2 regions of the Weissella koreensis KACC 15510 genome follow, and region 1 is predicted to be linked to the other one. Evidence: predicted binding sites of a transcription regulator. Region 1 holds the regulator's gene; the other holds the start of a gene.
What was found. Region 1 encodes Rex, which represses fermentation and respiration genes when NADH is low (regulators of the CRP and FNR family bind a similar motif). Its sites were predicted from a motif close to TTGTGAANTANTTCACAA; they were not measured.
Positions count from the first base shown of each region.

Region 2: a site for Rex is predicted at 10,348-10,365, ahead of WKK_RS02015 (nitronate monooxygenase). Genes of this name have one in related genera too.

Region 1 is NC_015759.1:1,117,870-1,133,220, forward strand. It holds gene mutS (DNA mismatch repair protein MutS) at 1-1,826, shown strand, start outside; gene WKK_RS05395 (redox-sensing transcriptional repressor Rex) at 1,910-2,545, shown strand; gene WKK_RS05400 (ABC-F family ATP-binding cassette domain-containing protein) at 2,610-4,547, shown strand; gene WKK_RS05405 (RecX family transcriptional regulator) at 4,562-5,362, shown strand; gene WKK_RS05410 (hypothetical protein) at 5,645-6,388, shown strand; gene WKK_RS05415 (hypothetical protein) at 6,941-7,345, opposite strand; gene WKK_RS05420 (cation:proton antiporter) at 7,516-8,478, shown strand; gene WKK_RS05425 (DUF5906 domain-containing protein) at 9,515-10,972, opposite strand; gene WKK_RS05430 (hypothetical protein) at 10,975-11,241, opposite strand; gene WKK_RS05435 (hypothetical protein) at 11,254-11,469, opposite strand; gene WKK_RS07215 (hypothetical protein) at 11,482-11,625, opposite strand; gene WKK_RS05440 (hypothetical protein) at 11,627-11,857, opposite strand; gene WKK_RS05445 (hypothetical protein) at 11,857-12,189, opposite strand; gene WKK_RS05450 (hypothetical protein) at 12,193-12,489, opposite strand; gene WKK_RS05455 (helix-turn-helix domain-containing protein) at 12,545-12,892, opposite strand; gene WKK_RS05460 (hypothetical protein) at 12,992-13,378, opposite strand; gene WKK_RS05465 (Rha family transcriptional regulator) at 13,455-14,054, opposite strand; gene WKK_RS05470 (helix-turn-helix domain-containing protein) at 14,079-14,288, opposite strand; gene WKK_RS07010 (helix-turn-helix domain-containing protein) at 14,432-15,142, shown strand.
Region 2 is NC_015759.1:403,722-419,072, forward strand. It holds gene WKK_RS01950 (Na+/H+ antiporter) at 1-452, opposite strand, end outside; gene murB (UDP-N-acetylmuramate dehydrogenase) at 491-1,381, opposite strand; gene WKK_RS01960 (3'-5' exonuclease) at 1,393-1,926, opposite strand; gene WKK_RS01965 (GNAT family N-acetyltransferase) at 1,929-2,432, opposite strand; gene tsaE (tRNA (adenosine(37)-N6)-threonylcarbamoyltransferase complex ATPase subunit type 1 TsaE) at 2,434-2,901, opposite strand; gene pta (phosphate acetyltransferase) at 3,068-4,051, opposite strand; gene WKK_RS01980 (uracil-DNA glycosylase) at 4,162-4,710, opposite strand; gene WKK_RS07300 (hypothetical protein) at 4,717-4,851, opposite strand; gene WKK_RS01985 (LURP-one-related/scramblase family protein) at 4,889-5,461, shown strand; gene WKK_RS01990 (PspC domain-containing protein) at 5,569-5,769, opposite strand; gene WKK_RS01995 (DUF4097 family beta strand repeat-containing protein) at 5,785-6,861, opposite strand; gene WKK_RS02000 (PadR family transcriptional regulator) at 6,858-7,196, opposite strand; gene WKK_RS02005 (Fur family transcriptional regulator) at 7,460-7,891, shown strand; gene WKK_RS02010 (DUF2075 domain-containing protein) at 8,081-9,250, opposite strand; gene WKK_RS02015 (nitronate monooxygenase) at 9,330-10,262, opposite strand; gene WKK_RS02020 ((S)-acetoin forming diacetyl reductase) at 10,499-11,260, shown strand; gene WKK_RS02025 (glycerate kinase family protein) at 11,481-12,611, opposite strand; gene map (type I methionyl aminopeptidase) at 12,804-13,592, opposite strand; gene WKK_RS02035 (SHOCT domain-containing protein) at 13,858-14,655, opposite strand; gene WKK_RS02040 (SHOCT domain-containing protein) at 14,685-15,351, opposite strand, start outside.

The DNA of each region.
Region 1 (15,351 bases):
CTCAATATTTAAAAATGGACCGGAATTCACGAGCTAATTTGGAATTAACGGTTAATTTACGCACACAGCAAAGAAGTGGTACATTGTTGTGGCTTTTGGATGAAACTAAAACTGCCATGGGTGGACGGCTATTAAAACAATGGATTGAGCAACCGTTAATTGATCAACAAAATTTAATGAGTCGATATGACAAAATTGAACAATTCATGCAGAATTTTTTGATTGAGAATGATTTGCAAAGTGCGTTAAAAAGTGTTTATGACTTAGAACGTCTGGTTGGTCGGGTCGCATACGGTAGCGCAAACGGCCGTGATTTATTGCAGATTCGTAATTCCTTACGTCAAATTCCTACTATTTTGGAATTATTGGAAGATTTAGATCCTGCCGTTTTTGGAGGGTTAATCAGTCAAATTGACCCAGTTACGGATCTTGAAGCGTTGATCTCAACGGCCATTATTGAGGCCCCACCATTGTCAGTTACTGATGGTGGGTTGATAAAGGCAGGTTATAACGATCAGCTCGATGCTTACCAAGATGTCATGCACAATGGAAAGCAATGGCTGGCTGAATTAGAAGCTACCGAACGTGAAGCGACTGGGATTAATAGTTTGAAAATCGGTTTTAATAAAGTTTTTGGTTATTATATTGAAGTTACTAGAGCGAACATTGATAAATTAGATGATAATCGGTATACACGAAAACAAACTTTAGTTAATGCCGAACGTTTTATTACCCCTGAATTGAAAGAACATGAGCAAAAAATTTTAGAAGCGGAAGAGAAATCTAGCCAATTAGAATATCAATTATTTACTCAAGTACGCGAACAGATTAAGCTTAATATTAAACGATTACAACGGTTGGCTAAACAAATCGCAACGTTAGATGTTTTGACTTCACTAGCTGATGTTGCACAAAAAAATCAATTTACGAGACCACGACTTAATCAAAAACAACATTTAGAAATTGTTGGTGGACGCCATCCCGTTGTTGAAAAAGTTTTGGGGCATCAAAGTTATGTTGCCAATGATATTATGATGGATCAAAATCAAGAAATCATGCTGATTACTGGACCCAATATGTCTGGTAAATCAACTTATATGCGTCAATTGGCCTTAACCGTGATTATGGCTCAAATTGGCTCGTTTGTACCTGCGCAAAGTGCTGATTTACCAATTTTTGATCAAATTTTTACTAGAATTGGGGCAGCTGATGATTTAATTTCGGGAAATTCAACCTTTATGGTAGAAATGTCGGAAGCAAATACGGCGTTACAAAATGCAACTAAAAATTCTTTAATTCTATTTGATGAATTAGGACGAGGAACGGCTACCTTTGATGGAATGGCCCTAGCGCAAGCTATTATTGAGCATATTCATCAAAATGTACATGCTAAAACGCTATTTTCAACCCACTATCATGAATTGACTAGTTTGGATCAAGAACTACCACAACTGTTCAATGTACATGTGGGTGCGCATGAAGAAAATGGAGAATTGATTTTCTCACACAAAGTTTTAGCGGGACCAGCTGATCAGTCTTATGGAATTAACGTTGCGAAATTAGCAGGTCTGCCTCAGACATTGATTGAACGAGCAACAGTGATTTTAAATCAATTGGAAACACCTGAGCAAACTAAAATTCCTGAGCTTGTGAAATTAACTGATGTTGCAGACTCTAAAACACAAATGTCATTATTTGATACATTACCTGACAATGATGAACAAAATAAAGTCGTTGAACGGGTTAAAAATGCCGATTTGGCAAATTCAACGCCTTTCCAAGCGTTGATGTTATTAAATGAATTACAAGAACTTTTAAAAAAATAATTGTTTTTTGTTTCACAAAGTTATGGGGATGTGCTACACTAATTATATATTAACTAAATTATATAAGATTAAGGTGAGTTAACATGACAGAACAAAAAATTCCTCGTGCAACTGCTAAACGGTTGCCCATTTATTATCGTTATCTCAAGTTATTACTAGATGAAGGAAAAACTAAGATTTCTTCCGTTGATTTGGCTGAAATTGTTAAAATTGATGCTGCGACCATTCGTCGTGATTTTTCGTGTTTTGGAGCATTAGGTAAGCGTGGCTATGGTTATGATGTCGCTGAATTAATTGAATTTTTTGCTGGAGAATTAAATCAAGATAATTTGGCTTCAGTTGCTTTGATTGGTTTGGGAAATTTGGGACATGCTTTGTTGAATTTTAAATTTCAAAAAACTTCTAATGTGCGAGTATCTGCTGTTTTTGAAGTTAAGCCGGAATTAATTAATACAATTCAAAGTGGCGTTCCAGTATTCTCAATGGATGAATTAGAAGAACAAATTGAGGAACAAAGGATTGATGTAGCAATGTTGACAGTGCCGGCTGATGCGGCTCAGACAATTGCAACCCGCTTGGAAGCAAGTGGTATCAAAGGTATTTTGAATTTTACACCAATGCGGTTAAATGTTTCTCGGAAGGTGCATGTTCAAAACGTGGACTTAACGAATGAGTTGCAAACGTTACTTTATTTTATCGATAATGATATAAGTAACTAAAAAAAATATAAAATGAGGCTCAGACGATTTTTGTCTCAGCCTCTTTTATTAAATGGAGTTAAAAATGATAATTTTACAAGCAAATGATGTCAGTCGACGCTTCAATGGCGTGACTTTTTTTGAACACTTTTCGCTGCAGATTCAAGATCGATCCCGAATTGGTTTGGTCGGACGAAATGGGGCAGGAAAATCTACATTACTAAAAATTTTAATTGGTCAGGAATCACCAGATGAAGGGGTTGTTTCTTCTAAAAAAGGATTAAAGCTAGCTTATTTAGCCCAAAATTCAGGGATGGACTCAACTTTAAGTGTGTATGATGAAATGTTAGCCAGTTTTAAAAAGGTGCAAACATTAGAACAACAGATGCATCAAATGGAATCAAAAATTGCTAATACGACTGATTATGAAAGTGAATCTTATCAAAGTCTACTTACTGAATATGATCAAATTCAGCATGATTTTGAAGCTTTAAATGGTTACGGATATGAAGCAACTATTCGTGGCGTTTTACATGGATTTGGGTTTGACGAGTCGTTTTATTCACAAAAAATTTCTGATCTTTCCGGTGGTCAACGAACTCGTTTAGCGATCGCAAAGCAATTATTAGAGAAACCAGATCTTTTGGTACTGGATGAACCAACCAATCACTTGGATATGCAGACTTTGGCATGGTTAGAAAAATATTTACAAAATTATCAAGGAGCACTGCTAATTGTTTCGCATGATCGTTACTTCTTAGATCGAGTAGTAAATGAAGTTTATGAGGTACATTCTGGAGTTTTGGATCATTACCAAGGAAACTATAGCCGCTATATGGAGCAAAAGATTGCGAAGATTACAGCAGAGCAAAAGGCGTTTGATCGGCAACAAAGTGAAATTGCTAAATTAGAAGACTTTGTTAATCGTAACATTGTGCGAGCTTCAACCACAAAACGAGCTCAATCTCGACGTAAACAACTTGAAAAGATGGAAGTTTTGGATGCACCTAAAAATGAATCAGGGGTAGCACATATTACTTTTCAAGCTGCTCAAAGTTCAGGGAATGAGGTCCTTCAAGTTGAAGGACTGAGCTTGGGTTATCAAGCAGATAAGGTACTATCCCAAAATGTGAATTTAGCGGTCAATAAACAACATGCCGTGGCTTTAGTTGGACCAAACGGGGTTGGTAAATCTACTTTAATCAAAACGATCTTAGGTAAATTAGCACCATTAGCGGGAACGTTTAAACTGGGTGCTAATGTTACAGTTGGTTATTATGATCAAGAGCAAGCAACGTTAGATCCAAAGAAGACAGTATTAAACTCTGTTTGGGATTTACATCCTAAATTACCGGAAAAAGATGTACGATCTATTTTAGGATCTTTCATGTTTACGGGGGAAGATGTTGATAAAAAAGTCACAGCACTTTCTGGTGGCGAAAAAGCACGGTTATTACTAACCGTGCTTTCGATGAATGAAGATAATTTCTTGATTTTAGACGAGCCGACCAATCATTTAGATATTGATTCACGTGAAGTCTTAGAAACAGCTTTAAATGAGTATAATGGGACCATTTTCTTTGTGTCACATGATCGTTATTTTATTAATGAGGTTGCAACTGAAGTTGTTGAATTATCTGCAAATGGAACGCAATTCTTTGACGGTGATTATGATTATTATTTAGAAAAAATTGAACAAAGAGATGCCCAAATGGCGCTCGAAAATGAAGTGACTGCCGAACAGGTTAGTGATGATGCGACACCAACATACCAAGCTACGCGTGAACAGCAAAAAGAGCTTCGTAAAAAAGAACGCGCCGTATCCAAAGCTGAAGCAGCAATGGAAGAAATTATGGAGCAGATGGAGCCATTAGAAACAGAATTGAATGATCCTGCTAATGGTTCAGATTTGGGTAAATTGACCGAATTAACACAACAAATAGAAGCTTTACAACAAAAATTAAATCAACTTGAAGAAGAGTGGACTCAGGCATCCATGGATTTAGAAACCTTTCAAGCATAAAAAGGAAGTTTTAAATGGCTGAAGTAACACGTGTCACTCAGACAAAAAAGAACCAACGTTATAATATCTATTTAGATGATGAGTTTGCTTTTGCTGTGGCAGAAAAAATTTTAATACAATTTAATTTGTTCAAGGGGACCAAAGTTGATGATGAATTAAAGGCTACAATTATTGAAGCTGAATATAATCAAAAGGCTTACCAAAAGGCTCTGACTTATGCTGCTAATAGTCTGCATTCCAAGCAACAAGTTCGAACAAAATTACAGCAGGCTGATTTTCCTGTTTCAGTAATTGAACAAGCAATTGAACGTTTAGAACAATTGGATATTATTGATGATCAACAATTTGCGAATGAATATGTTCAAAGTCAGATTCGACGCGGAAAATTAGGTCCACGGGCTATTAAATTTAATTTAAAAAAATATGGGATTGATCAATTTATAATTGAAGATTTACTGGTTGAATATGATGAAACGCTACAAAGGGAGAAGTTATCTGAATTAATAGATCCTTTATTTCAAAAATATCGCCGTGAATCAGCTTTTATGGCAGATCAAAAAGTGACGCAAAAGCTGTATCAAAACGGATTTGATCAACGTCAAATCAAACAAGCGTTACAAGATTATCATGCCGAGACTCCCGTCGATGAAGAACAGGCTCAAGAAAATTTTGAGCGAATGATGGAAAAAACAGCTCAAAAATATCAACATCTTACTGGTTGGGATTATCAAAGTAAGGTTAAGGCAGGAATGTATCGACGAGGCTTTGATCTAAGAAAAGTGGATCAATGGTTAAAAGAGCATCGTTCTGATTAATTTGGTAGTTCAGGTGATGGTTTATCAGACTTAAGCAAAGTTTCTGTTTAACCTAATAATAGGCACAAATAGATACTAAAAAGCTAGTTATATAAACGGTTAAACTAACGATAGCTATAATTAGGTATAACTTAATTCGTGCTTTTTTACGTATAATCTGCGTGGAATTTGTGCTTAATTACGTGCTTAAAAATTATAGATTTGCCCGCTGGCATGTTCGCTTTGACTTAATTGTTGAAGCGATTTTTTAAGGAGTAGTATACAACAATTAGGAGGATGGGTATGGATGTTTTAAAATGGATATTAATGATTACTATTATTTTGCAATATATAATTATGGGATCATATCAAATATGGATTAAATTTCCGCACAAAAGAAGAATAGCCAGAGGAATAATGTATTTTATAACCGGCATTGCACTTGTGGTAGTTATTTATATTTACTTATCAAATAAATCAAATTCAGACGGAATAAAAAATATTATGTCTTCATTAGTTACTTTACTAATTACATTGTTTCCTTTGTTCAACGTAAAGGGTAATGGTATAAGAGATGAAACAAAATGGCGTCAAGACTTAAAATCATGGATTAGTAGTGATTTGGATAAATCGAAAGGTAAAATAGAATTAAGAAGATTATTACGTGGAAGTGTAAGTCCAGAAGCCATCAGATTTGTTTATGTTAATAAAAAACTAAGTTTTAAAAATGCAGAAAAAGAGATAATTAAACCTCGTTTTTGGATGAACCCTAAAAAGGAAGTAGATAATGAAGGTAAAACAATAGGCTACATAGGATCTTGTTTTTGGTGTGAACCTAAATTTAAACCAGAAAATCAACAAACAGAAACTATGAAATATGGCAGAATTTCAGCAATTGATTTATATGTAGCCACTAAAGTATCGGATGACAATATTAGTATGAAAGATTTACTTGATGTCGTATCAGTCCTTTTAAAGTATGACTGGGATTACGCTAATGAAAAGGTACCAATGTTTTATTGGAAATCATCAGATACTACAGAATAAGAATTATTTAGAAGTTTAGTACTGAATTTACTAAGCTTTTTTAATTCCCCCCGCTTATGTTGTAATAAATTAATAAATAATACCGTCTTTTTAAAATACCCCCCCATTATAAAAAATAACAATTCAATGAATTTGGGACACCGAGGTAAAATGTCTCGACTGTCTAAAATATGCTAAAAACGTGTAGGGTGGGGGTAACGTTGTTAAATCATTGATACAATTGAATTTATGCAAAAAAATAAACGTCCAAAACGGGCGTTTTTTAGTTATTTGTGGTCTAAAACGACGGCTAAAAATAGATTGTTTTAATTACGAATAGCTTTAAATTAATCTTTATATCCATTAAGCCACCCTATATAAAAGTTTTCAAAAATTAGATATTTCTATAAGATCATGAACTGTGTGCGCTCCTTTAATATGAAAATATGCGGGGGGAGAGTGTTATATTCTAAAGTCGTATGTGTCTCTGATATTATCCATAATTAATTGAATAGGATCATTCCCTCATCAAAAAAACGACCTAGACTATAACTAGATCGTTTTATCTTATTTCTACTTTGCGACTGCTTTATTAATTTCTACAGCTATCTTTAATAAGTCATGATGATTTCGCACATCCCCACCAGTCTTTTTATAACGTTGGGTGAATTTTTGACGTATTTTGTTAATGTGATTAGGCGTTGTCTTGTAGATTCTAGCAAGTGTATTGGCGGTTAGCTTATCCTTACCGTAGCTTTGATTTAGTATGTCCTGCTCGTCGTCTGTGAGCGTGCTAAAGGTGGTTTCAATATGATTGGTCTGATGTTCTACTAAGTCCCTTACCTGCGTATATATGTCAATTTGGTCTGTATTTAACTTTGGCGTACTAAAGTCACTATCTAATATCATGTTACATAACTTAAACTCAATTGCTAAGCGTCCGCCAAAATAATCGTATAAAGTTGTTGAGAATGCCATAAGTGATACCTCGCAAATATAGTACTGTAGATTAAATCTATTTTCTTAAATCGTGTAATTAGGACTGAGATTATGATACAATTATATCTTAAACGGTTGAGCGTAAGCTTCAAGAATTGTTAGTCGGGGAACTAACCTTTTTTGAAGCTTTTTTAATTTTAGGAGGTATAATGGAATATTTATTATTATTTTTATTGACTATTGTTACGATTGCTCTGGGTAAAATAGGCAAACGCTTTGGACTATCTGAAGTAGTTGGACAATTATTATCTGGGATATTTTTGGGAACAAGTTTTTTAAATATAGTACACCCAAGTAATTTAATTCACTTAATTGCGGAGGTAGGTGTATTTCTATTAATGCTTAATTCAGGACTTGAATCAGATTTAAAAGAGATGAAAAAATATATTAAAGCTTCTTCCACGATCGCCGTGGCGGGGGTATTATTTCCCTTGATAGCTTTTCCAATTACATTTTTATTATTTGGGTATAGTGTTCAGGCATCAATTTTTGCTGGTGTTGTTTTTTCAGCTACGTCAATTTCTATTACGCTAGCAGTGTTGGCTGAACAAAAAAAATTAGCTACTAAAATTGGTGCAATAATTCTTTCAGCCGCTGTTTTGGATGATATTATAGCTTTAGTAGCGGTAACATTGTTTTCAATATTTGTTGGTGGCGGGACACTAGGTATCAATAATTTACTACCCTTATTCGCTTTTGCATTAGGTTTGATTTTGAGAAAGTACGATTTTGCCGAAAGATTGGGTTTTTTGAGCACAAAATCCGGAAATTATTTTTTTTATCCAGTATTTTTTGGATCAATTGGTCTGGAGGTGGCAGTGCAAGATTTAAATAACAAACTACCTGCCATTGTATTATTTAGTTTACTAGCTGTAATTACTAAATTCTATGGTTCTTACGTAGGTGCTAGACTGTCAGGACTTGATACTAATATGGCAAACGCAATTGGATCTGGGATGATATCCAGAGGAGAGATGGCTTTGGTCATTATTCAGATAGGAATATCTTCGAAAATTATTAATGATGATATATCGTCAGAATTTATAGTTGCAGTAATTATTTCAACAATCGTCGCACCAATAATAATGAAGCCATTATTTAAAAAAGTATAGCAAATTGCTAAAGCGATACTTTTTAATAGTTATTGTTTTTCTAGTTTATTGCATAAAAAAGGCTTTTCTGTTAATGGTAAAAGCAACGACAAAAATACATCGTTTCTCTTAATCAACAGTATGGGCGGGGGTCATAATTAAATTATAACTAACCTGTGATAGTTTAAAACTAATTGCGACTTTAAACATATTCAATCAACGTAAAACGTCTTAAATGGGCTTATATTACTTCAAATTAAAACCGTTATATGTTCAACTTTATTGCTGAATGTATAACGGCTTTTTTATGCATATTTGATGTCAACAAATGTCAACATTTTGGTTGCAACGATGTTAGCAAATGTTAGCATTTAATACCAACATTTACCAACATTTTAGACTAACAAATACTAACATTTGTGTGCGTAAATATCGGCTGTTATTAGTCTGATAGTCGCAATCCAATAGGCTTAACAGAGGGGATGAGGTAGCTATAAATACCACTTCAACACTTTTATATTATGTTGCAACCTTTTGGTGTAACCTTGCAACCTTTTTGAATTTAGTTACATTGAATTTGTAACTTTTTGTGTGCATACCTTTTTAGTTTTGTGTGCACACTTTTTATAAATTTAATATTAGGTTTTATTAGGTTTTTATGTCAAGTTATGTCAAGTTTTCAGGTAAGTTTAGTAAGGTCGTAATTTATTCTATGTATCGAGATAGACTGAATTATCAGTCGTACTCGTTTGGTTAATAATTAGTCTTTTATTGCTTTAAATTCAATCAATATTTAATATTATCGTTTATGCGTATATTTTGCATAATATGCACAATTCTCATAAATGAACTAGTCCGGAACTACTTTTTGAACCGCTACGAATAGCTATACATCAGTATGTGAACCAAAAAAGCTACTTTTTGAAAAAAGCCCCTATATAGGTATAGTGTTTATATACTACTTTTAATTTATATGGGTTTTATTGGTTCAGACGTTGGGGGACAACGGTGTAGGGTGGTTCGTTTAGTGGTTCTTTGGTGGTTCGTTTTGGTTCACTTAAATCAATGGAATTTCTTTAATTTTACGATATTTAAAGGTGTCATTATTTTTATTTACACCTAAGCCTTTTAATGCTTTTTGAATATCTTTATTAGTTATTTTTAACTGCCCGCTGTTCTCTTTGGCGTAACGCTTAATAGAATCATTTAAGTAAGTTACATCAATAGTATCTGTTATGTCATCAGTAACAATATAGCGTTGTTTGATGTAATATTCAATGTCTTTACCTTTCTCGACTTCTGGGTTTATCTCTGCGCTTCTGATAGCAAAGAGTTCTTTATCGCCTTTAGGTAGATCGTATCCGTTATTAGCGATATTGGTTACCTCATCAAGTAATAAGTTTAGTATACCACTAGCCTCATCTTGCATAATAGCGGTTAGTTTAACTAGCTCAATCTTTTCTTGTATGGTTTCAACTTCAACTAATGATATTCGGTTCTTAGTTGCTGCTTCGTTAGTAGTAGGTAGGTTATTAGTTGCAATTATTAAACCACCATTGATTTGAATAGCTACTGGCTTAGAAGCTCCCTTCTTCTCTAATGAGATAGGGCTGTTCTTACCACTATAAAAGCGTTTAAGAGTTTCTCCGTCTAGAATAAGTCCTTCTTCGGTTTCATCAATAATATTAATTAATGCCCCGCTAGATTGACCAAACCCTACACGGTTCATATCTTTACTTTTAGGGCTTAAATCAGCTCTGGTCATAGATGTATTGGCGTATGATCCTAGGGCATTAGTAATGGCTTCTAAGAATTGCGTTTTACCATCCCCACCCGAACCTTGAATAATATAAACATCTTTCATAACACCACGGGTATAGATACCGTAAGCGATGTATTTAAATAGTTTGGTAAATGCTTCGCCGTTTGTTGCATGATTTAAGAATAGTTTTTGAAACTTTGGGGCAGTGGCTTTTGGATCGTATGGAGTAGTGACACGAGTATAAATTGCTTCATGAGGTTCTTGCTTTGGTCTGATAGTTCCTCTGGCAACGTCAAAGACAACGTTATTAATACCTTTGGGATTACCTAGGTTAATATAGCCTTTTGGGTTCAATTTACTGCGTCCATTCATAGATTTAATTTTCTTGGCCACAATTTTCTCAACCGCTGATATTTTACGCTCGGTTGTAACTCCCAATGGTTCTAAAAATGTAATTACTTGTTCAGCGTCTGCGATTTGGTACATTTTTAAAAACATGTTGGCCAAGATCGTATCGGCTGTTTTCTCTGGATCTTGTATTTGAATATCTAAGGCTCGGGTAGGATCAAAATTATCTTTTTTTCTTTCCCGTTCTTCATTGCTAAGGCGTTGCTTAACTGCGTCTTTTTGGGATTGACTAAGTTTATTTTCAAGCCCTAACATTTCTTTAGCTTCATCTTGTGTTAGACCTCCGGCAATCAAACCGTTTATTAGTTCGTCATTAATAGGGGATGTCGCTGTATTTTCTGTCATGGCTAGTCCTCTGGATCAATTAAAGTCATAGGTAAATTAATAATTTCATACATATTTCGAGAAGATAAAACATTAGCAACAGAAGCAAGTTCTCGAACGTCAGCAACTACTTTAATTAATTCATTGACCGTACTAAGCTCTTCATAGGTGGGATTAGATGAAATTTGTTTAGGCATAGGATAGTTACCAATTAGTGAAAATATAATACTGTTAACTTGTTCTACCATGGTCACATTGGTTTGTAATGTACTTAAATCATATTGCTTCATTTTAGTATCTCCTTAGTATTCAGGCTTAATATTTTCAGGGTAACGTTCTAATTGTGTTGTTAGATGATCAGATAAAAGTCTCATAGGCATAGTTAACCGTTCAATTTGTTTCATATCGTAATTAATATCTTTTCCGTCTGAATTAGCGAAAATATCGTTTTGAATTTTAATTAAATCTATAATTGCCAAAGCGGTTAGAATTTGTTCAGCGTTATCTATGTTTTTCATTTGACTAGTTCCTTAATATAATTCGTTTAATTGATTGATAAGTGTCTTAAATGCCGTAACTTTATCTTTATCGGATAAATTAGATTGTTCTATAACAGTTGTATTTTTAATTAATTCAGTCATGAATTTATCAGATAGGGTATTAATATCGATCATGTTATTTATCTCCAGTCATTTGGAATTTAAGGGCGGTTTTAAGTCCATTGTTTTCGTGTTTAAGAATATTTTTTTCAGCTTGTAGGTTAGCGATAACTTCATCAGCTTTCTTCTTATAGTTTTCTAAGTCATCAATGCGCCGTGATTGGTTCTTAATAGTCATAACTTGACCTCTTATGATGTCTTCTGTCCGTTCTTCTGAAGTGCGTTTACTAATATCAAACATTATCATCACTTAAACTCCCAACTATTTAAATCAATCTGGGTTAAGGCGTTTTGAATTAAGACCTCACTAGTTATTTGACTACTTGAAACTTTTAATACGCTGGTTCGTTCCTCGTCGTTCTCAATAAGGAATAGTCCACCATTTTGACTGTCTCTGCGTGAGCCAATTGGAATACCATAGTCACGGATCGCAATAGCTTTATACGCTAGGACTGTACGTGGGTCAATTTCAGGCTGGAATAGCTTAGCAATGTAACTAGCTGGCTTAGCATTATCAATGCCACGAGGTATGACGTTAATTAAGTGTTTAATGTGTTCAGGTATATTTGTATCTGTCATGTTTTAACCTCCGTAAATGGCTTGCGTGAGGCAACGAGCGACAGTGTGGGCATGATTGTTTAACTTGAATAAATCGAGTACCATATTATGAATATCAAGATAGAAATCTTGAACGGTCGCTATTTGATAATCGTTATAACCAAAGTTGAAAAGTGTATCTCGGTAAATTTCAGCATATAAGGCAATAACTGGGTGTTTCCAGTCATCACTAGCCTTGTTTAGTCGATTGATTAATTCATTCAATGTCATAGCTTCTCGTAAGTCTGGCATTGATGTAGTTATATATGTTATATTTGTCATTGTAAAAACTCCTTTAATTGGCTTAAATGCTGGTTATAGTAGTGTGTGTTAAGTCTTAACGTGAAGTTGGTAGCTCGGCGTTAAGACTTTTTGTTTGCTCTGATTGAATAGACTTAAGTACGTCATTTTTAACTTGATTGATAAATGTTTCATAGTCGCCAACATCAGCAATTAAGTATATTGACTTACTGTGTTTATTACGTGGTCTTACAAGAGCGTTGACCTCATCTAAATCAAATAACTTATTTGTGCCAATTATTTTAGGGTGTAGCAATCCTTGATTAATATATTTTTTGATAGTAGGGACTGATACATCTACTAACTTAGCAGTTTTCGTTTGGTTGACTGTGATAGCAGGGTAGAGATTTAACACATTAGATTGTGATATACTTTTATTACTCATAAGGTTTTAAGTTCCTTTCCACATATTTATATGTACGCTCCCTAGTTAGTCTCTAGGGGGCTTTTTTTATGCTGGCGGGCAATGCCATATAAATTGGTGTTATTGGTTAGCGATGTCTTCAAAATAATCCATAGTAGCGGTATTCAATTCTTTAACGGCTTCTTGAACACCGTGTTCATCTTGTTTGTTACCAGCTCGAACAACATTAAAGGCAAGATCAACAATGCCGTAACTATCGTTTAATTCTTCTTTTGGGGTGGCCGACTTCTCGGCAGACCCATTTGCTTCACTATCTGGATTGGCATAATCACGAGCAACGTCTTTAATCCAATCAGTGTACTTAAAAGCAGTTTCTAAGTCGTTCTTTTCAATTGCAAGATATAAGCCATTTACTGCTTGATGTAGTCCTAATCCGTCCTCTGATTGAATAGTAGGGGTTGCTACATTGTTAGCAGACCCGTTATTAGATTGTTCTTGTGTCTTCATGGTGTAAATCTCCTGGTGTGTTTGTCGTGTTTAATGTCACGCCTGACAAGCGGGGATGCACATCCCCTAATTTTAATCATTGAACAATTTCTTTTATTTCTTGATATGACTTACCTAATTCAATTAGTCCTGCCATAGTGCTACGGATTAGTTCCATTTGCTTTAATTCATTAGCAGTTAGCCCATCTTGAGCGTCTGTAACGTTTCGTGCTTCTCTGAACTGCTTAGGTGTTAAACCAGTTACAACCATGTAAGCAAGGGTGTGATAGTTAGAAAAGGCATGAGGGTTATCAGGTAGACAATTTTTAATAGTTTCGCCTAAGTCCTTATTAGTTTTATGATTGCGTTCTAACATGATACGAGCATTTGTAAGTTCTTCTCGTTGTTCGTAGAAAGCATGAACAAGGTTCTCTTTGAAAGTGGCAACCGTATCAGTATTATCTAGAAATGTAATTAATAAGGTTGCTTGTGGTTCATTTAAAAAATAATGTTTTGTAGGTCGACCACCTTTTGAGCCTTTTAGAGGTTTACGGATTTCAAATCTCATAACTCCAAATGCTTCTAACTTAGATTTATGATTTCTAATAAGTCTATTAATTGATTCAACTTGAATATTTGTATATTCTGCGATGATTTCTGGCGTGGTATAAATTCCGTCCGTGGGATTGCTGTACATAACTAATTCGTTCATGACGGCTCCTTATTTATTGGATAACTCCTCAATTAAGAAGTTATTAACAGCAGTAAATGTTTTGGAGTGGACGGCAAATGGTGTAGCCTCATCTAAGATAATTTGAATGGTGCTTCTGGAAACTCCAATTTTTAAAGCTAGGCTTGTACGAGTCATACGATTTAATGCTTGTAATTTTAAGAGTTCTTTTTGTTGCTTATCAGTAATAATTGCTTGCATTTTAATTAACCTCTTTAATTTTTGTCTAAGTTCTATACTTTTCTTTTAAGATAATAATCTAGATTCTAGACTTTGTCAACAATCTGGACAAAATGAGTTAAAATATATACAATGATTAGCAAAAGGAGAAAACTTTGACTACTATGAAACAAATAAAAAAAGCGCCTAATCGTATTAGAGAAGAACGCAAAAATAAAAAGATGAACATTGATGATTTGGCGAAATTAATCGGCGTTAGTAGAGCTACAATAAATAATTATGAAACTGGTACTCACGATCCAAAATTGACTACTTGGAAGGCTTTAGCTGATATATTTAATGTTGATATTGGTTATTTGCAGGGCGTTAGTGATTTTAAAAAATCCAAGGAAGTTGTAAAAAAGCATGATGATGAATTGGCAAAAGGATTGGACGAACTAATTCGAAAAAATGCTAGTAAATCTGAACTAGTTGACCTAATAGTAAAGGATTTTAGCAATAAAGATCACACTGTAGCATTTGAGAATGCTGAAAAAGAAGCTGCGAATATAAATTTAGAAGATGAAATAGCTGCATTGTATAAAATGACTGGTAGGGATGTTAGTGGTTATTATATATTAGAAGAAGTTTCTAAGTTAAATTTTGAAGATAGGTACAAAATGCATGAATTAATATCTATTGATACGATAATTAGTGTACTTGTACTTAAATTAAATGAATTTAATGGTTTTAAAAATTGGGATGACGAAAAAATAAAAGAAATATCTTCTGCAAAATTTGATTTGATACTTAAAATAGAGGAATTAACAAATATTAATAAAGAAAATAATTTGGGAATGAAAAAATTAGATAAAATAAAGGATAATTTAGATTAGTAGTCTAACAAGCGTTAGCATAACTACGGTTGTCCAATTAAGGACAACGGTCGTGCCTAAAAAAAGTACGTTCGTTGATGTTGTCGCCACTTGTGGAGATGCTGTGTATTTATAACTACGTACCCACTTATGGGCATGACATAGTTCGTAAATGTTTTGCATTGAACTGAAACAGAACAAAATAGTTTATAAATGTTTCGTATTATTTT
Region 2 (15,351 bases), 710 kb from region 1:
AAACTTTCTCCAGAAACCAAATGTAAAATTTTGCTAGGTAACTTCACGCTTTTAGCAATGGCTTGAACCGCAACTGGATCCGTAGGTGACAAGATTGCCGCTAAGGCAAAAGAAACCGGTAAGGATAATTCCGGTACAAACGTGTAAATCAAGAACCCACCCAACACCGTTGTTAAGATCACTAAGATAATGGCATTTCCAAAAATCGGTCCTCTTAAGGCCCATAGTTCTCGTTTTGGAAACCGCCAAGCATCAGAATACAATAATGGTGCAATGAATAATAACAAAAACCAACTAGTATCTAAGTTAATTTGTACATTGAAACCTACTGCAACAATTAACCCCAAGGCAATTTCAATTAAACTAACTGGTAATTTAGGTAAAAGATGTGAAATTAGGTTACTTATTAAGACAATTCCCAGTAAGGCAACTCCAGTTTCAATTAATTCCATGGCAGCTCCTTTCTAGTATGGTGTGAAAAATACTATGCTCAGTTTAAGATTCGAACTTCAGTTTCAAGTTGCACTTCAAATTTTTGTGCTACTACCTCTTGAACGTGGCGGATAACCCCAATATAGTCATCTGCCGTTGCTTGATTGACATTAACAATGAACCCAGCATGTTTGGTTGAAACTTGCGCTCCACCAATGGTAAAGCCTTGTAATCCAGCATCCATAATTAAACGTCCCGCATAGTATCCTTCAGGGCGCTTAAAAGTTGACCCACATGAGGGATATTCTAAGGGTTGCCGCAAGGCACGTCTTGTATTGAAATCTTCCATCAACATCTCAATCGACTTAAATTCGCCTGGCTTTAATTGGAAAGTTGCATCTAGGATCACATCCCCTGTTCTTTGAACCAGGCTATGTCGATAACCAAATTCAAGTTCAGCTTGTTGATAAACTTTAATTTCATTGTCGGGAGTTAGGACAGTAATCGAACTAATCCAATCAGCTGACTCGCCACCATAAGCTCCAGCGTTCATGTAAACTGCCCCGCCGACAGAACCCGGAATGCCAGCGGCCCACTCGATTCCGGACAAATTGGCCTCTAAGGCAGCCTGAGTAACATCAATAAGGGCCGCTCCTGCTCCGGCTTTAATCAATTGATCAGTTACCTCAATTTTATTCAAATGACTTAAAAAAATGACAATTCCTTTTAAGCCAGCATCCCCAATTACTAAATTAGAGGCATTGCCTAGAACCGTGATGGGCAAATTTTCACTATGGGCAAATTCCAAGACATTCATTAATTCTTGAACATGATGGGGCCAAAACGCCCACTCAGCGGGTCCTCCAACTTGGGTGTTCGTATAGTTAGCTAGCTTTTCTTGGCTTTTAATATCAAATCCAGGAAACTTAGCTTGTAAATTAACACTCATATCTTGTCCTCCTAAATTACTTTTACTAAACTCTTAAGTGGATCAACCCCAAATTCTTGAGATTGTTTCAATAAGATTTGTGCTGCCGCCAAAGTATCGTCTAAGGCGTGGTGATGGTGATGCAATGGAATTTCCAATGCTTCGGCCACAGTATTTAATTTATGATTAGTTAGTTGTGGGTACAACCGACGTGACGTTTTAACCGTATCAAGTGACAAATAATGTGGTGTAGGTAAGTGATAATATTCCAAAGTTGCTTTTAAAACACTGTTATCAAACGCCGCGTTATGGGCAACTACTAATTGTTCACCAGTATAAAATTGCTGTATTTTCTGCCACACTAATGGGAATTGAGGAGCATCTGCTACATCTTGCGGATGAATCCCATGGATGTTAATGTTTTGCTGACTAAAATCAGTCGGTGGTTTTAGTAAAGAATAAAACTCATTCACAACTTGATCATCACGGACTACCACCACCGCAATTGACACGGCACTATATCTTTTGGCATTTGCCGTTTCAAAATCCATGGCAATAAAATTCATAATTATTTTCCTTCTAAAATCATATCAATAGTTTCTACTAATTCACCATGCGCATTCACAATCTTTTGATTAGAATCTTCGATGTATTTAAAATTCATTTTCTCATAGAGATGACGCGCCCGTGAATTTTGCACCTGAACAGACAAGAAAAGTTGTTGACTAGAACTAAAATTAAAGAACCAGTCTAAGACTGTTTCCATTAATGCTTTTCCAAGGCCTAAACCTTGAACTTGATTTAAAATTGCAACTCCGATTTCAGTAGTTAATTCTTTATTTGGTAAGGCTGTTAAAATACCATATAAATGATCTTGTTCATCAACAACTACCAACATTAATGCATCCGTGGAAACTTGAATTTCCGACAAACTATTTGCCAATTGATCAGGACTAACAGTATCTAAATGTTCAATCACCTCAAAAGTGGTTGACTCTTCTTGTAATTTCAATAATAAATCAATAATTGCTTGAGCATCCTCTGGTTGTGCCCCACGAATATATAATTCCATTTTAATCTTCCATGTCTTGAATCATGGCTGCTAATCGTGAATTAGGACTACTAATCTCAACGTTTCGTAGATCTCCGCTTTCATCATCAGTCAACCTTTTTAGTTCAACTTGAATTACGTCCTCGGGCAAAAGGTCTTGAATGTATTCTGCCCATTCAATCAAAACGACACTGTCTGGGCGGAAATATTCTTCCAATCCTAATTCATCCGCCCCACCCTCTTCACCTAACCGATAAACGTCAAAATGATAGAGTGGAAATTCAACAGTCTCATATTCACGTACTAAGGTAAAAGTCGGGCTTTTTAAAGGGCGCTTAATTCCGAGAGCACGCGCAAATCCTTGGGTAAAAGTTGTTTTACCCGCTCCTAAATCACCTTTCAATAGAATAATGGTTCCTGCTTTAATTTTTTTAGCTAGTTCTCCAGCCAATGCTTGGGTCTCTTCAACCGTTTTTACAATTCTTTTCATAATGGTAATTATATCATTTTTAAAGATATTGGTCTGCTCCCAGCCAAAAACTTGATGCAACCAAGTCTTTGCATTGGTATTAAAAAAGGCTGGAATAAAAAATCCCAGTCTTTATAGACGCTTGAATCAAATCGTTCTAATAGTTTATCTTTTGTTCAACTAAAGCCTAACGATTTTCAACAGCTTGTGCGGCTGTAATAATAGCCGTCTTATAAACATCTTCTTCATTAGCTCCTCGTGAGAGATCAGAAACAGGAGCAGCCAAGCCTTGCAAGATAGGCCCAACAGCTTCAAATCCACCCAAGCGTTGAGCAATTTTGTAACCAATATTTCCTGATTGTAAATCAGGGAATACAAAGACATTAGCATGCCCAGCTACCTTTGAATCAGGTGCTTTCGAAGCAGCCACGCTCTCAACGAAGGCTGCATCAAATTGTAATTCTCCATCTAAAGCTAAATCGGGATCCATTGAATGTGCAATTTCAGTGGCTTCTACCACTTTATTAACTTGTGGTGCTGCAGCTGAACCCTTTGTTGAAAATGATAACATAGCTACCTTAGGGTCAATCCCAAAGACTTGAGCTGTTCGAGCAGATTGAATTGCAATCTCGGCCATAGTTTGCGCATCTAAGTCAATATTGATGGCTGCATCAGCGAAAATGTAACGTTCGTCACCCTTTTGCATTACAAATGAGCCAGAAATACGCTTTGAACCAGGCATAGTTTTAATGATTTGCAATGCTGGTCGAACCGTATCACCTGTTGGATGTGCGGCTCCTGAAACCATTCCGTCGGCCTTATGCAAATAGACCAACATAGTTCCAAAATAATTAACGTCCTTCAACCATTTTGTTGCAGTAGCTGCATCAGTTTTACCATTTCGACGTTCAACTAAAGCATTTACCATTGCTTCGTGCTCAGCCTCTGGATATTCAGCAGGATCAATAATCTCAATCCCTGTTAAATCAAATTTCTCGGCTTGCGCAACTGTCTCAATTTCTTTGCGATTTCCCAATAAAATTGGTTGAACCAAATGATCAGCCAAAAGTCGAACAGCAGCACCTTGAATGCGAACATCCTCTCCCTCAGGGAAAACTAAAGTTTGATGTTGATCTCGTACCTTATCAGCTAATTGTTCAAAAAGTTCCATGATTGACTCCTTTTTATTTAACATTATCTATAAATTGTGATGAGCACGTTTACATTCCTATTATCGCAAATAATGAAGTGTTTTGACAAGTGAAACTTTGCACCAAGTTTTTAATGCATAGTTTGTTGGCTCCAATCAATAGGTTGCGTCTGATGATCAATCAAATATCGATTGATTTGTGAAAATGGTCGGCTACCAAAGAAGCCCCGATAAGCGGATAATGGGCTTGGATGCGGTGCCGTTAAAATTAAATGGTTCGAATTATTAATGAAATCTACTTTTTGAGCGGCCTGCTTACCCCACAATAAATACACTAACGGCTGATTTCTTTCATTAATCACAGTAATCACTGCATTAGTTAACCGTTCCCAAATTAAATTTGCATGCCCATTTCGTTTTCCAGCAGGAACTGTTAAAATCGTATTTAAAAGCAGAACCCCTTGCTTAGCCCAAGCCGTTAAATCACCATTCTTCGGGGCTGGTTGTGATAAATCATTTGTTAATTCTTTATAAATATTAATCAATGATTTCGGTAAGCCTTGCTCAGCGGGAACCGAAAAACTAAGACCCATAGCTTGACCTGCATTTGGATAAGGGTCTTGACCGATAAGAATCACTTTAGTATTGGCTAAGGAAGTCAGGGTAAAAGCATTAAAAATTTGATCTCAGGCTGGATAAACGGTCTCATTCTTATAAACCTCTTCAATAAAGGCATCCAAATCCGCCCAATATTTAAGATCTAGTTTTTGATTTAAAGGTTCCCACCAATCGGTTCTTTGTAGGGCATCTAAATTTGACATTTTAATCTCGCTTTCTATCTCCAAAGGGGGGGCATATATGATTCATCTAATTTTACATCAAACTCAAGCTACTCAACAATATGGTTCTAGTTGGGTCACTGATCAAACTGGTCAAATATTTTATTTTTTACGCGGACAACTTCATAAATATTATTATCAACTTCAAATTAATGATAATAAAAACATGTTTCTAGCGGAGATTAAACAAGCGTCTACCGGAATAATCCCACGCTTTAAAATTCAGGCTGGTCAGAAAAAAATTGGTTCATTTGGTTTAGCATTACCAATGCATGAAATTATATATATTCAACGAATTAATTGGATTGTTTTAGCTCATCCTAAAAAACGAGAATATTTTATTTTCCATGGTAAAAAACTCTTATTACATGGATATTTAAATAATAAAAAGCAACTACAAATGGATATCCACCAAACATCCGATCAAGCGCTCTTGGTTTTATTGACTGCCTTTTTAGACCGTTATCAACAAACAATTCTTCCTTTGAGCTTGCCACAAAAATTCAAATTAAACTATCATCAAAGATCATTCAATCCTGCCTTCAACCCTCAATTTAAAAATAATTATCAAACAAAGATTCGTCGGCGTTAAGCTAATTTTATTTTGTAATGAAGAAAGCTTATTAATTAAAAAAACAAAAAGAGGCCAAGACATATTCTTGACCTCTTTATTTATTTTATACATTCGTACATATCAAATTAATTTTGATAAGGGGATTGAGGAATTACTAACAAAAGCAATAGGTATAAAATCCCAAATGGGAAGAATCCCGTGAAAATTATCAACAGCAAGTAGATAATTCGTAAAATTTGAGGGTTCCAGCCAAAGTACTCAGCTACACCCCCCAATATTCCAGCTAAAACTCGGTCTTGATTTGAACGATAAATTCTTTGTTTCATACTCCATGCTCCTTTTTATTTGATGACAATATTGCCAAACGAGGTTTGGGCAATCACATTAAAGGTTGGTTTTTCACCAACTTGGGCTTTTAAATTATCTGAGCCCATTTGAACTTGATGATCTCGTAAAATTCGAATAGACCCCATTGTGGTATGCCCATTCAAATAATAACTGGTTTCCGGCTTAAAGCGAACATTAATATTTCCCAAAGCAGTTCCAAAATCAAGATCATCTAAAACTTGATCCCATTCTAAGGATAGGTTCCCAGCATTCACATCAAAGTCTCCACTACCACTAACATCAACACCATTGACATTTCCTGCAGCAATATTCATTTTGAAATCGGCATAAACCTGACGCAAAGTTAATTCACCAGCCGACACTGATCCTTGCAAAATCTTATTAACAGTGACATCTTTTAAATTAGCTTTTCCTGCACGCAGATCCAGCCGTACATCTTGACTATGTACACGATTCACATGTAACACGCCGGCTGAAACCGTCAAATTTAAATGTTGTTCTAAGGCTAGATCAGTGATAAAAACTTCACCAGCATTGAGTTTCAAATTTAGGTCACCTTGATAAGCCATGGGTAATTCAATTTTGATTACATTCCTAAAGCGACTACGCGTTGTTTCCTTAAAAATACTAAACAGTCCCCACCCTGATAAACGAGGTGTAGTTATATTATAACTCTTTAGACGATCATCAATTTTTACGGCTAACTCAGGATGTTCATGATTAAAAACTTGTTCTACCTTAGGAGTCGACCCTTGCCCTGCGACAATAAAAACCTGCCCTGCGAATACATTGACATTAATTTCTTCATATTCATTACCAGTTTTTAAAACACTAGGGAGATTTTTATTTTGTTCACCATTAATCATTTCAATGATTGGCGTCAAGTCACCCAAATCCTGCATCACATGTTCAATTGCTTTATCTTCTGCAATTTGTGGGTGAGCAATCCGGTAATCTCTTAAAGCTTCATTAGCATCAGCCAAGACTTCTTGTTTAAATTCTTGTAAAGGTAAAATCATTTCATAATCAGCAAAAATCCCATTAATCTTTTGTTCTAATTCTTGATTCATAGGCTTTCCCCCATTAATTCATCAATCGTTTTTTTAGCAAACGCCCACGCCGTTTTCTCAGCTTTTAATCGATCTTTGCCAGCATCCGTTAAAGTATAGTACTTTCGTCGGGCGCCCTGAGTCTCATTTCCATAATAGCTATCAACCAGCCCAGCCTTACCTAATCGACGAAAAACCGAATAGAGAGTTGCTTCATTTAATACATATTCTTGATTAGTTAGTTCGGCAATATCGTGGGCTATCCGATAACCATAAGAATCACCTTGTTGTAAACGATTTAAAACGATCGCATCAGTATGACCACGAATTAAATCTTTTGATAACTCATTCTCCATTTAACATTACCTCACTATATAAATTACTATATCACGCACTACTATTTGTGTCAAAGTAATTTGCAACTATCAATTGTTTAGATTTAATTATAGAAATAAAATATTTATAGCTTAACGAAACTATACAAGCGTAATCACCACCCTCGCTCGTTTGAGCATGGTATAATTAGCTTATTATTAATAAGTGTAAAAATCCCCGACCTGCTTAGATGTAATCTGTCTGAAGTAGCGTTCGTTTAATCCAAGGAGGAACGGTTTTACTCATGAGTGAATTAGAGCACGCCTTAACAGTTTTACAAAACCAAGGAATAAAAAAAACAACCCAACGTCTGAATATTTTGGATTATCTCATTCATCATCGAATTCATCCCAGCGCAGATATAATTGCTAAAAGCTTAAAAATGAATTTAACCACTGTTTATAACACTTTAGAGATATTAATCAGTAGCAAATTAGTTTATGTAATTGATAATAATCAAGATGGTAGAAAGCATTATGATTATTTTGGTCACCCTCACTACCATGTTTTATGTCGAAATTGCGGTAAAATTGTTGACGGTTCTAATATTGATCTGCATAGTTTCCCCAATCTAGCTCATGAAGCTAGCAATTTTTTAATTGAGCAAACCAGTTTGGAATTTATTGGTCTGTGTGAAGATTGTCAAAAATTATTAGGTCTCACTGAAAATAACTAATAATAATTCTCAAAATTGAATCTAGGTATCTCATTGCAATTTTAAAGGCTAGGAAACATCCTAGTCTTTTTTTATTGATCAGATTGATTTAATCTAACAAAAAAGAGCCCCTAATTTAAGAGCTCTTAACTATTGGATGTTAGCATCAACCATAATTATTTTTAGATGTCCATCAAAGCTATTCTAAAATTAACTTTCGCCTTGATTAAGCTCCATCAAGCGAGCGCGTAGATCATCATCATAAGCCGTCAAATAAAGGCCATATTTTCCACGTTTCATCAAAACGTTCAAGACATTTGCAATAAAGTCTTGATACTCTTCCTTACTAAATTGGCGATCTTTGCGCTTCTTAAAGATTTCCTTATGTGAATATTTCTCTGGGATAATCGTCATTGAATCAGTCTCAGGATCATAACCAAAGGAAGGTCCAATAATCATACCAACATAATTCAAATCAAAGCCTTGTAAGGTATAAATAGTCCCTACTTGTGTGATTGAACCTTCGCGTTTGGCCCAATGTGTTCGTTGAGGATCCCACTCGTCCCAAGGCAAACTAAAGGTATCCATCTCAACATTGTGTCGTCCATCAATACGTGGAAAGCCTGAAGTTGCAACTACTCGACTCATCCCAACTTCTTTATTCTTACTTTTGATTTCTTCAAATAGTCCACCAGCGGTGTTGAACATTTTAAATTCAAAATCACTATTATTAGGAAATGATGTTAGTGGCTTTTGAGCCGTTAAATCATCCATCCAGGCAACTTGTTTATCACTCGCTACCATTCTGTATTGAAAATTCATATCAAACATCTTATATGGATGGTTACCAATCGTTTTAAATAATAGTTCTTGATCCCAATACATTTTTGATTGGAAAACTTGAGCAAAATCGTACACAACAACGACAACCTTCGCTAAATTCATTAAATCAGTTAATTGGTTCTCACCTCGATAATGAGCATATGGTTCTGATTTTGAATATAGTAGATGTGCTTCATCCACAAAAATGATGTCATATTTTTTATGATTTTTTTGGGCATCATTAATCAATGCGGTTGGCCGCCGAATTGATTTGACATTCATATTTGGAATTGATTCACCCAAATCCTGATAAGCTTTATACAATTCCGGATGATTAACTACTAAAGCAGTCTTATAACGCTGATCCGTCATATACTGACGAACAAGTTCCATCAAGACTACAGACTTTCCAGTTCCTGCAGCACCTTGAATTACAGCGACTGAATGTAAATTCTGATCCAATCCTTGCTTAATATAATCATTAATATTTGTAATAACGTTTTTCTGATCTTCTGAAAGATCATCTACAAAAAATTGTGCTTTTAATATTTTATTCATTGATTTATTACCCCTAATCTAGTCTATATTTTAGCATAATTTTAAAGCTTGCTTTCATTAAAAAACTAAACAAAATGATCTAGTTCCTTTCTAAATTTTGGATAACTCGATGGGCCTCTTGAAACAAATCTTCAATAATTTGTTTCACTGGCCGGCGTGTTTTAATTAACCCCGCAATTTCACCAGCCATAATCGAACCATTTTCCATATCACCATCAAAAGCCGCTTTAGATAAAGAATGTAAAACTAATTTTTCTAATTCATCCCACGTGGCTCCATCTGCCTCTAGAGCTATATATTTTTCAATCATCGGATTTTTTAACGATCGAACGGGAGCCCCCGCTCGTTGGCCCGTCACTGTCGTTGATGTATCATTGGCGTTAATGATTGCCAACTTGAAAGCCTCCGAAATCGGTGTTTCATCCGCCGTTAAGAAAAGTGTTCCAACTTGCACTCCCTGTGCACCAAGAGCAAATGCAGCAGCTACACCACGACCGTCCCCAATTCCACCTGCTGCAATCACTGGAATTTTTACCGCTGAAGCTACTTGAGGGACCAAAGCCATAGTGGTAGTAGATCCAATGTGTCCACCAGATTCCATACCTTCAGCTACAACTGCCACCGCACCAAGTGCTTCCATCTTTTGTGCTACTTTAACTGATGGAATGACAGGGATCACTTTAATACCTGCGGCCAATAATGCTGGCATATAAAGTTTTGGAGTCCCAGCCCCAGTCATGACAATTGGAACTTTTTCTTCAATAATGACCTTAACTAAATCAGTAATATTGTCCATCATTAACATCAAATTCACCGCAAAAGGTTGATCGGTTTCAGCCTTAATCTGGCGGATTTCAGACCGTAAACCTTCAGGATTCATCCCCACTGAAGTTAAAACTCCCAGGCCACCAGCATTGGCAACGGCAATCACTAATTCATGTGTAGAAATTCGAGCCATTGATCCTTGAATTAGTGGATATTTAATTCCTAAAATTTCTGTTAACTGTGTCATGCACCTATCCTCTTTTCTAATGAGTCATGATCTAACATAATATTTTACCTTTAATCATAAATTATACTCTGAGTATTTTATAACAAAGTGAAAAGTATAACAATATATCTAAATCCGTTATAACTACTTACCATTTATGTTATGTGACTAATTATTGGTATATTTATCAAAACAAGCGTAAAATTATAGGTGTTCATAAGTTACGGATCTTTCATATAGTAAAGGAGTGTATTTTTATGTCAAAAGTTGCGATTGTTACTGGTGCGGCCCAAGGAATTGGACTTGCTATTGCAAAACGTCTCTATCAAGATGACTTTAAAGTCGCCTTGGTTGATTATAAAATTGATGCAGCTCAAACAGCGGAAAACGAGCTTGGGGAAAACGCCATTGCGCTTCAAGCCGATGTTTCTAAACGTGATGACATGTTTAGAGCAATCAAGGATACGGTTGAAAAATTTGGTGATTTAAATGTTTTGGTAAATAACGCCGGTTTAGGACCTACTACTCCAATTGATACGATTACTGAGGAACAATTCAAGCAAGTTTATGGCGTCAACGTTGGTGGCGTCCTCTGGGGAACTCAAGCCGCACATCAGGCTTTTAAAGAACTAGGCCATGGTGGAAAGATTATCAATGCTACTTCACAAGCTGGAGTTGTTGGTAATCCTGAATTGGCCCTTTATTCTGGAACTAAGTTTGCGGTTCGAGGTATCACTCAAGTAACTGCTCGTGATTTGGCAGAGGAACACATTACTGTCAACGCCTACGCTCCTGGAATTGTTAAAACGCCTATGATGTTTGACATTGCTCACGCAGTTGGCCAAAATGCAGGTAAAGATGATGAGTGGGGAATGCAGCAATTCGCTAAAGATATCGCATTGAAGCGCTTATCAGAGCCTTCAGATGTAGCAAATGTTGTTTCATTCTTATCTGGACCGGATTCAGATTACATCACTGGTCAAACTATTATTGTCGATGGTGGGATGCAATTCCATTAAAATCATAAATAAATTTAAAACAAAGCATCTACTGGTTAATTCAATCTGGTAGATGTTTTTTATTTTGCTTTATCAAAAGCTGTTAATCGTTATCAAAAGCCTTCAATGTAAAAGTAGCTTACCGCTGTTGAGAAAATTTCACTTACGAAATATTATACTTGAACCTTTGCCACAAAATAAAAAACGAAATCCTAGCTAAGCAATTCCGTTTCATTAATCTTTATTTAATCAAACGAGCGATATTTTCAGCCGTTCGCTCCAAATTTTTAACACTCTCTGCTAAAGCTGATTCAAGCGGAACAGCCCCCGGTACAATACTGAAAATGGCATCCATTCCCAAATCATACAACGCCTCACTCCCCTGACCAACAAAACCAGCTAAACCAATGACTTTGGCCTCAGGTGCTACTTTTTTCACCACCTTTGTGGCGCCCATTGGTGCTTTACCAAACTGTGTCTGGAAATCAATTGATCCTTCACCCACAAAAGCATAGTCGGCACCTTGAGCCTTATTCGCCAAATCCACGGCATCAATTACTAAATCAATTCCGGAACGAATTTGAGCTGGGGTAAAGGCCAAGAAGCCAGCTCCTAATCCCCCAGCAGCTCCAGCCCCTGCCACATTAGCTATCTTAATTTGAAGTTTCATTTCTAAAATATGAGCATAGTTTTTCAACGCTTCATCCAATTGAGCAACCATCGCTGGTGTGGCGCCTTTTTGTGGACCAAAGACCGCAGAAGCACCATTGTCCCCAATTAAAGGATTAGTAACATCTGCAGCAAGTAAGATTTCTGAACCCGCTAAACGAGGATCTAAGTTAGTCATATCAATAGACTGTAAATTGATTAAATCAGCTCCCCCTCGAGCTAAGGGTTGATTTTGATGGTCTAAAAAGCGTACTCCTAATGCTTCAGCCATCCCCACGCCACCATCATTTGTTGCTGAGCCACCTAATCCAATGATAAAACGACGCACATCATGATCCAAAGCATCCTTTATCAATTGACCAGTTCCATATGTGGTCGTAATCAAGGGATTCATAGTTTCCGTATTGACCCACTGTAAACCTGAAGCAGCGGCCATTTCAATCACAGCTGTTTTTCCGTCACCAAGAATTCCATACGTCGCCTTAACCGGAACTTCCAATGAGTTCAAAACGGTTGCTTCAATCAATTGACCATCAGTAGCGTCAACAAGCGTTTGTACCGTTCCTTCACCACCATCGGCCATGGAAACTAATGTATAATCAGCATCCGGAAAAACTTTCCCTAGTCCACGTTGAATCGCCCTAGCAGCATCTTGCGCTGTCAAACTACCTTTAAATGAATCAGGAGCAATTATAAATTTCATTTCTATACCTCATCTATTAAATTATTATTCTTATAATTAATATTATGGGCTAAAATTATCTTTTTGACCAAAAAGATTAATAAAAGATAGACACAAGTTCCACTAAATTAAAATATTCATCATTTTAAAATAATAAAAAGCCTCCATTATTAAAATGGGGACTTATTTTGTTTATTTTTAATTTAGCTTTCTTTACTTCAACAGATATTTAGCATCAAAGTCTGGATCCTGTGAAGTTAAAATTTTAGGACCATCTTCAGTAATAGCAACCACGTGTTCATATTGAGCAGACCATGAACCATCAATTGTGCGAACGGTCCAACCATCTTCTGCAGATGTTTCGACTTCCCAACTTCCCAAATTAACCATCGGCTCAATGGTAATCGTCATTCCCGGTTGTAATCTTAATCCTCGACCAGCGACCCCATCATGTAGCACTGTTGGTTCTTCATGCATAGTTGGTCTAATTCCATGCCCAGCATAATCAATAACATTTCCGTAGCCATTTTCGTCCTCTATATAATGATTCATGACTGCCCCAATATCACCCAAGCGATTCCCAACTTGAGCTTGGTCAATTCCCAAATACATGGCCTTAAAGGTCACATCCATCAATTTTTGAACCTCTGGACTAACATTACCAACTGCATAACTCCAAGCTGAATCAGAATAGGCTCCATTTAATTCTACAACAGTATCAACCTTAACTAAATCACCATCTTTTAAAAATAAATTTTTCCGTGGAAAAGCATGAGCTACTTCCGCATTTACCGAAACAGTTGTTGCATATTGAAAACCTTCAAAACCAATTTGTGCTGCTCTTGCACCATGGCTTTCAATATAATCACGACCAAATTCTTCAATATCCCAAGTTGAAATACCAGGCTTAATTATTTTTTTTAAGCCTTGATACATACCAGCAATAATGGCCCCTGCCTTCTCCATGGCCAACATTTCTCGTTTTGATTTTAACGTTATCATTTTATTCCCCTACTTATATCTTCATCTTTTGGACTATTTCGTATAATATATTCTTTTACTGGATATATTAATTGTTTTTAACCACTCTTTTTAAAATAATAAGTGCATCAAGCTTATTGATCTTATATTACATGATACAGTATCTTATCAAGACTGGTAGCTTAATTAAATTTATTTTATTAAAAATAATTTTGCTTGTAGAAAAAGGACTTTCCAATCAAGAAAAGTCCTTTTAGATAAGACAAATTAATATATATAATCTAGATTATTCATCAGCATCCTTCATTCTAATAGATGATGCCCAAGTATTAATCTGTGTATCATTCTGTGCAATTGAATTTAACTGCGTTGTACTAACAGTTCCCTTATCAACCACCGAATCAACATGATAAATCTCATAATCAAATGTTTCGTCATAATTATCTATCAATACAATCCTTGCATCCCCTGGAACCGGCGACAAAATAATCTGCTGTTCAGTATTTAAATCAGCACTAATAATACTAGAATCAGACCAACTAGTATCTGATTGATCTTTTAAAGCCGCAAATGAATACATAGCGCCTAATTGTTGCTTCTGGTCTAGACTATGAAACATTTCAACTGCGTCATCATCTTGAGCAAATTTACTTGACTGGCTACTTGAAGACGATGTTTCATGGCTTTCTTCTCTGTTGTTTTCCCTTGGCTTACTTTTAACTTTAGTTTTCGACCTAGTTGCCGCTTTACTCGTTGATGCACTTTTCTGATGTATTACACTTGAACTTTTTTTGACATCATCTTGTTGGTTCAAATAAGCGTATCCACCTGCACTAACTAATCCTATTAAAATTATCAATAAACCAATATTCCGAATTTTATGTGATTTTTTAGAACGTTTCTGTATTTGTTTAGTTGGTACAACTTTCTTAGCCTCCACCATTCGCTTTGATAAAGGATCCGTTGTTTTTAAATCTTCCGATAATATTTCAGCCTTCATCTTTTCAAATTCATTCTGAGTTAAAGCGTCTGATTGATATAGATCCTGTAATTCTTTCAAACGTTGTATTTTTGAATCATCCATTTTCATACTCCTACTAAATTATCAAAAAATTAATATTCATTGGTTCCATTATCAGCCTGATCCTGAAGCGTCTTAATGGTATTTTCCGTTTGTGTTTTAATTTCTTCGGACGCTGGATCACCTTTAATCGCATTCAATTTCTTCATTGCTGCATCGGTTGGTGTATCAAAAGACCCATTATCATACGCAAAATTACCATTATTAATATCAATTGTAATTTCAGCTAACTTTGAAACTTGTGAATATTCCTTTTCAGTAGTGTCATTGGGATGCATTTCTTGTAATTTTTGATATGCTTTCTGAGCATCCCCGTATTTTCCATCTGCTAGATAAGATTCGGCTAATTTAGTCTGCTTACGGGTTGGTGCATTATGAATAAAATTAAATCCTACAATTACTATTACTAATACAATGACACCAACAATTCCCTTAATAATATTTTGACCTGTACTTCCAGTTAATTTCGATTTGGTATCTTTATTAAGCGGAATTTTATCTACTAATTCGCCAACCTTCTTACTAGTATTTTTTACCTTATCACTTTTCATTATTTTATTAATATTATCTTTGGTACCTTGAATAGTTTTATTATCCATTAACTTATCAGCCGAGCTGTGGACTGAATTAACAATTCCAGAATCAGATTTCTTTGAGCCCTCGATAATTTCTTTCTTTTGTGCTGAAAATTCATCTGCG